3 regions of the Candidatus Caldatribacterium saccharofermentans genome follow, and region 1 is predicted to be linked to each of the others. Evidence: riboswitches for the same ligand, from Rfam matches in the RefSeq annotation. Region 1 holds a riboswitch; each other region holds the start of a gene.

Region 1 (2,249 bases):
ACAAGAAGGGCAAGGACCACCCGGGGGAGGCGGATGGCAAAGAGGATGGTCCGCTCACTCGGGGAAAGTCCCTCAGGATAGAAGAGGGCCAGAGAATCGGAGAGCGCATACCGTCCCTGACCCACCCCCTGGGCGACAAACAAACTCACCCCGCAAAGGGCAATAAAGCCAAAAAGAAGAAAAGGTTTTCGGAACCTCTTCCGCCGCTTCATGGCTCATGATTATACTCCCAAAAGAGAAGGGAGGAGAAGAGTATGCCCAGCGGGCAATCCCTGGTTTTCCGGAACGAGGACATTCAAGCCATTGTCCTGGAGATTCCTGAAGGCCACAAACACCTCCGCACCACCATCGTCCTCCAGGATGGCACTACCCTGACCTTTCAAGAAGCCACCATCGCGAATCTCGTCCGGGCCTACATAACCGTCACAACGCATCCGACAAAACAGCGGGTGGTCCTCACCGGAGCGCGGCTTCCCTTGCGCAAGGAAGGATACGCCGAATGGCAGCTTCTTGAGGAAGACGAGATCACTCCTTCGAAGACTGGTACGGTCCAAAAATCTCCGGATGGATAATGGAGGCAAAGATGCGCAGAGCCTGGGTTATCCGGGGACCAGGACGGGAGACGATGTCGCTGTCGACCACGAATACCCGGCCTTGCTGTACCGCCTGGAGGACTTTGAGCCGTGTATCGGAGACGATGAAGTTGTAGGGGAGGTTTTCCCCGTGGGCGCTCACCACGGTGATGATATCGGGATTCCGGCGGAGGAGCTCTTCAAGGTCGAGGGTCACGTACCCCGAGAGGTCCTCTACTACGTTTTTCCCTCCAGCGAGGGTGATGAACTCATGGATGAAGGTGTCCTTCCCCGCCGTCCAGAGAGGGTTGTGCCAGATGACGTGGAACACCCGGGGTTTTTCCTCCTCAGAAAGACCGGAAACCCTGGCCTGAACTTCCTGGACGTTCCTCTCCATGGCTTGAGCCAGGGCCTCTCCTTCCTTTTCCTTCCCAAGGAGGAGAGCAACCTTCCGGATGCTTTCGATGACCTGGGGAATAGACTTTGGGTCAAGGACGAACACCGGGTACCCGAGTTTGGTCAGCCGCTCAATGACCTCAGGAGGCGTCAGGGACCCGGCAAGCACAAGGTCCGGGTCAAGGCGAACGATTGCCTCAAGGTCAACTTCGGTGATGCTCCCGATTTTCTCCTTTTTCTTCGCCTCCTCAGGGTAATCGCAGTACGTCGTGACCCCCACAAGGCTTCCCTCCGCCCCCAGGGCAAAGACGATCTCGGTGTTCGCCGGGGTGAGGGAAATGACCCGCGCTGCAGGGGAAGACAAAGTGATCGTTCGCCCAGTATCGTCGGTGACCTCAAGCCCAAAAGCCGAAGAGAGCAGGAAGAGAGAGCAAAAAACAGCAAGAAGGAGAACTCTTCGCCTCATCGCCCATACCCCCTTGAGAATTCGCGAAGGAGGAGGGGGAGAGGGAGGGCTATGCTCCATGCCTGGGGCGGAGTCCAGGACACTTTCCCACCTCCTCTTTCCGCGAAGAGTGGTTGGGATGCGCTTCAGGCAGGTCTCCTGGCTTCCGGATCATCGCTTAAGGCGCGCCTTCCCGGGTTTCCCCAGTGGCACATGCACCCTGCTCCCCGGTCACAGTGGCGGGACCGCGCCGGATTCCCACCGGCTTCCCTATTAAGGACCACGTCCACCTGAAACGAACCACTGTAAGTATACCACACTCTGTGGTACAATGAACACTACACCCAGAAAGAAGGCAATGCGATGCTTTGCGAGGACATCGAAAAACTTGCTCAGGACCTCTCGGGGAAACTCGAGGAAAAGCGAGGTGTTTTCACCCTCACCGTGACTCTTGCCGAACGAAGGGGGTTTTTGCGGAAAGACCGCCTTGAGTACGTTGCCCGCTTCCGCATCGATGACAGTGCCAAAGTGCTCCACTTCTCCGAAATGCTGCAAGAACGGGGTTCGGGAATTGCCTCCGGTGAGGACATCCAGGGCTTTGGCGTTACAAAGGAGGTCACGCGGGTCACTCCCGGCCCAAGAAGCGGCACCATTGAGGAGCAATCGAACCTCTTCGGGGCAAAGTATGAGTACCGATTTGACTATGGGGCAATTCGAAAGGCTTTCGCAGAGGCTGCAGAAAGGCACGGCTTTCGGTTTGAGTACCACGCTGGTTTTGGCAGCGTCTGAGTGTGGTATAATGAAAAATGGTGGGCGAATAGCTCAGGGGGAGAGCA
Region 2 (2,249 bases), 1.0 Mb from region 1:
TGCTTCTTTGCTTCATCCCACATATTGAGTGCCACAACCATAGGCTTCTGCCTTTCCGCAAGTTCAAAGGTGAGGTAGAGATTGCGTTCCAGGTTTCCCGCATCCACCACGTTGACGACAATGTCCGCTTCTTCCACAAGACGAGCGGCAATACGCTCGGCCTCAGCTATCCCTTCAAGGGAATACGTGCCCGGAGCATCGATGATTTCGTACAATTCTCCTCCGTGTTCCACGTAACTCCGCAAAAAGTCCACTGTTGTCCCCGGATAATTTGAGGAAAAAGCGTAGACACCGCTTATCTGGGTGAAAATAACGCTTTTCCCGACATTGGGGTTTCCCGCAAGGACGATTCGCCTTAGTGTTCTACCCGCACGAGAATCCTCTGGGCTATGCCTCTGCCCAGGGCGATCTCCTGCTGCCCCAGACGAATGACAACCGGTCCCTTGCCGATAATGGAGCTGACCTTTTCGATTCTCTTCCCGGGCACGACTCCGAGAACCCATAACCTCCTCACCATCCCTTCCCCACCATCAATCCGGACAATTTCTCCTTTTCCACCGGTTTCCATCTCCACCAGAGAACGGATGTCTTCCACAGTCTCAGCCCCCCTCGGATGTCACCGGCAACGCGGACACAAACCGTAGAAATAGATGTGATAGGAGTGAACGACAAATCCCTGTTTCTGCTCGAACTCCTTTCGCAGACGCTGCAAGAACTGCTCCTCTTCCTGGGTCATCCCCTCACAGTCCACAACCTGACCGCACTGGGTGCAGATCAGGTGGTGGTGGAACTGTGCCGTACGGCAAATCTCGTAGTGTTCCCTGCCATCGCCAAAGTTGACTTTTCGGAGAATCCCCATGCGCAGGAGAAGGTCAAGATTCCGGTACACCGTTGCTATGCCGACTTTCTTTTTCTTTGCCCTCAGATGCTCGTACACATCCTCGGCAGAGAGGTGCTGCCCTTTTTCCTCAAACACCTCAAGAATGGCCCGGCGCGAGGGTGTCGCTTTCTTGTTGAAGCGATGGAAAACATCTTTCCAGCTCTCCGGCAAGTCCTTCACCTCAATGAAAAATATTATCATTTTCCATTATAACAGACAATGTCAAGGACTCGCCTGCCGGACTCTACTCTGGTATAATTTTTCCCGTGCAGGTGCCCCTTGGGGCTGAAAAGGGAAGTGGGTGCAATTCCCACACGGTCGCGCCACTGTGATGGGGAGTCCCCTCCTCTATGCCACTGGGCAACCGGGAAGGCGGAGAGGACGATGAACCTCAGTCAGGAGACCTGCCTGCACAGAGAACTCTGTACTCGCGCTCGACGAGGAAGGAGTGGAAAGGTATGGATGTTCCCTCTCGGGGTAGCGAGTACCTCGGAGAGAGGGAAAAGTGAAAAAAGCGCTCCTTTTTGCCACCGGGGTCGATGAGCGCCTCCCCCTTGTCCTTCGGGAGCGCTACCTGGCCCTTCCGGAGAGGGAATTTCTGGGAATCCTCAGAGAAACCGGGTGTTCTGCCTTTGTCCTCCTTGAGACCTGCCAGCGACTTGAGGTGTACGGTACAGTAGAAGAAGAATCCTTCCGGAGAGAGGACCTCCTTCAGCGCCTTTTCCCCCTCCCTGGCCCTTACAGAACCTGTGTGTTTTACCTTGAGAACGCCGATGCTGTTCGGCGTCTCTTTCGAATTGCCGCAGGCCTTGAGTCGGCCCTCCGTGGTGAGGTGCATATCCTGGGGCAGCTGAAGCGAGCCTGGGAGAAGGCTCACCGGAACGGCCACACCAACAAACTCCTGAACGCCCTCTTTCAGGACGCCCTGCGAGTGGGGAAAAAAGTCCGGAGATCCCTCCGTAGAGAACAGGCGTTGAGGTCTTTCGGTTCCCTTGTCGCCGAGGTACTTGAAGAACTTCTGGGCTCCCTTGAGGGGAAAAGCGTCTGTATTCTCGGCTGGGGGACCCTGGGGCGCTCCGTCGCCGGGACACTCCTCTCCCGAAAAGCAGGAACAATCTTCGTCTTTTCGCGGCACCTCCACCACATTCCCCAGGAAAAGCCCTTCGTGGCGATTGCAGAGAAAAGCGTGCTCAAAGAAGTCCTCGCCCAATCCCACGCAGCGGTGTGCACTTCAGGCTCAGCTCGTCATCTCTTTGCCCCTGAAGACCTTGACGAAGCAGCCCTTCCTCAAGTGCTCGTTGACCTTGCTCTTCCCCGAGCTATCGACCCGGCGCTGGCTCAAGGAAAGAAGCTCCTGGACCTTGAGACC
Region 3 (2,249 bases), 450 kb from region 1:
ACAAAACTGGAACTACCGACAAAGCCCAGGAGGGTGAGTGTGGAGCGCAGGACCCACCGCCAGGGTGTTCGGAAGAAGAGGTGGAGGGAAAGGAAAAGCCCAATGTTTGCGGCAAGGAGCGCACCACTTCTTGAGAATCCCAAAAGGACGATGGGGAAAAACACGACGAGCATTTTCTCCCCCGGGTGCATGGTGCGCCCCCGACTTTCACAGGCGAACATCACAACGTGCCGGAACATCAGTGCGTGCTTCGCTTCCCGAGGATGTACCCGATGATGAGCCCTCCTGTAGCTGCCTGCAGGGCAAAAATCAGGGTTTCGATTTCCCCTGAGGGTGGTTCCCAGAGGGGGGAGAACCAGGGGCTGAAATCCGGGGCGATTTCCTGAATGAGTGCCTGGGCTTCTTCATCGGCTCCTGCAAGATCTCCCTGGTGCTGTCCAAGGCGGAGAGAAACGAAAAAGAGCACCACGCAGCAGAGGAAAAGCAGGAGAATCTTCCCCTTCATGCTATCCTCACCCCCAGACGGGTAAGTTCAGCGCCCATTCGGGCCCGGAGGTATTCAAAAAGCGCCACGGTCAAAAGCCCCTCCATGACGGCCAGGGGGACCTGGGTGACGGCAAAAAGGGCCATGAACCTGGCGAAGGAGAGGAGGAAAGACCGTCCCGGAAAAGCCAGGGCAAGCTGAAAAGAGGTAACCACGTAGGTGGCAAGGTCAGCTGTGAAGGCGGCAAAGAAGACGGCCACAGTCAAACGGTATCTTCGCAGGAGCTGGAACACCAGGAATCCTGTGAGGGGTCCCGCAATGCCCATGGAGAGGATGTTGGCTCCCAGGGTGGTGATGCCCCCATGGGCTAAAAGGAGCGCCTGGAAGAGGAGGACAAGAGACGAGAGAAAAGCGGTGACCACAGGACCGAAGAGAATGCTTGAGAGTCCTGTCCCTGTGGGGTGGGAACAGGAACCGGTGACCGAGGGCAGTTTCAGGGCAGAGAGGAGGAAAATGTACGCTCCGGCCAGGGCAAGGAACATTCTGGTGTGGGGATCCTGCATCCTTCGCACCTGCAGAAACCCCAGAAAGACCAGGGGAGCACTCAGGGCGAAGTACACCCCGCACCACAGGGGTGGCAGGAATCCCTCTGAGATGTGCATGGCGTACACGGGGGAAGTGCAAAAGAGAAAACCTGCTGCACTAAAGAGAGCCACGAGAAGAACACGCACAGGGTCCACCTCCTTTGAGGAACAAAAATGCCCCTCCAGAAAGAGGGGCAGTATCTTTGCCATTGCCCTTCCCTCCGAAGGGTTAGCATCGTTGAGGGCAGGTCTCCTGGCTCACGGGTCATCCTCCTCCCACCTTCCCAGGTGTTCCCCAGTGGTTGGGATTCGTCGCCGTATACAGTAGCGGGGGCTGCAGCGGATTTTCACCGCTTTCCCTTTTAAGCCTTAAGGCACCCTCAACGGACGGTATTCACTTTTTGCAACATTATAGATTCTGAAGGGGAATCTTTCAAGGGTTACTACTGGCTCTGTGGCGATACCCTGCAAGCTTTCTCAAGGATTTTTGCGATTTCTCCGTGACAGCACCGTCCTGAAGGATTCTCAGTAAGACAAAACCCCTTACTTCCGGCGCCGGTCATCCTCTGGATGTCTTCTAGGGTTCTTGCTCCCTGGCGGATGGCAGAGCGTATCTCCTCTTCCGTGACCCGACTGCAGTAACAGATGTACTTCGGAAAAGCTCCGTCCTTGTACCATACGGGAATCTTGAGGTCTTCTTTCTTCAGGGTCTTCCCAGAGGCATCAAAGTAGACCACCGGGCAATGTGGATTGAGGCAAAGGTGGTAAGTCGTCGTTTCGTGTACGGTGTCCCTCAGGGCCTCCCTCACCAGGTGCTTCACAGTGAGGGCCAGAACGTTCTGACCCTCACTGTGGCATACAGGGCATGACGCTTTCTTCATGGTCTCACGAACGGAGTTTTTGAAGGGCTTCTTTGAGCTCCTCAACGGTTGGGACTTTCCCGGAAAAGAGCACCGTTCCGTCAACGACCACGGCAGGGGTCATGCGGACTCCCATTTTAGCGAACTCTCTGGGGTCGGCAACGTGAGTCACCTCTGCATCAATCCCCAGGGCCCTGCACGCTTCTCGGACGTTGTGTTCAGTTGCCTTGCACTTCGGGCATCCCATGCCGAAAACGGCAATGTTCACGGGTATCCACCTCCTCAGGGAGCGAAAATGAAATTCCCGAAAAACCAGCCGAC

The links. Region 1 has a riboswitch for cobalamin ahead of ACPT9Q_RS05870 (helical backbone metal receptor). Riboswitches for the same ligand answer to the same signal wherever they lie in the genome.
Region 2: it holds a riboswitch for cobalamin, as region 1 does, so the genes downstream of both, ACPT9Q_RS00875 (hypothetical protein) here and ACPT9Q_RS05870 (helical backbone metal receptor) in region 1, are expected to answer to the same signal.
Region 3: it holds a riboswitch for cobalamin, as region 1 does, so the genes downstream of both, ACPT9Q_RS08150 (energy-coupling factor ABC transporter permease) here and ACPT9Q_RS05870 (helical backbone metal receptor) in region 1, are expected to answer to the same signal.

What each region holds. Positions count from the first base shown of each region.
Region 1 is NZ_CP187957.1:1,154,676-1,156,924, reverse strand. It holds gene ACPT9Q_RS05880 (iron chelate uptake ABC transporter family permease subunit) at 1-212, opposite strand, end outside; gene ACPT9Q_RS05875 (hypothetical protein) at 255-572, shown strand; gene ACPT9Q_RS05870 (helical backbone metal receptor) at 526-1,434, opposite strand; cobalamin riboswitch at 1,546-1,722, opposite strand; gene ACPT9Q_RS05865 (hypothetical protein) at 1,777-2,202, shown strand; tRNA gene ACPT9Q_RS05860 (tRNA-Val) at 2,225-2,249, shown strand, end outside.
Region 2 is NZ_CP187957.1:157,670-159,918, forward strand. It holds gene ACPT9Q_RS00860 (FeoB small GTPase domain-containing protein) at 1-350, opposite strand, end outside; gene ACPT9Q_RS00865 (FeoA domain-containing protein) at 356-595, opposite strand; gene ACPT9Q_RS00870 (Fur family transcriptional regulator) at 617-1,060, opposite strand; cobalamin riboswitch at 1,134-1,306, shown strand; gene ACPT9Q_RS00875 (hypothetical protein) at 1,386-2,249, shown strand, end outside.
Region 3 is NZ_CP187957.1:1,608,384-1,610,632, forward strand. It holds gene ACPT9Q_RS08140 (energy-coupling factor transporter transmembrane component T family protein) at 1-239, opposite strand, end outside; gene ACPT9Q_RS08145 (energy-coupling factor ABC transporter substrate-binding protein) at 239-505, opposite strand; gene ACPT9Q_RS08150 (energy-coupling factor ABC transporter permease) at 502-1,146, opposite strand; cobalamin riboswitch at 1,295-1,465, opposite strand; gene ACPT9Q_RS08155 ((2Fe-2S)-binding protein) at 1,512-1,949, opposite strand; gene ACPT9Q_RS08160 (MTH895/ArsE family thioredoxin-like protein) at 1,954-2,196, opposite strand; gene ACPT9Q_RS08165 (permease) at 2,211-2,249, opposite strand, start outside.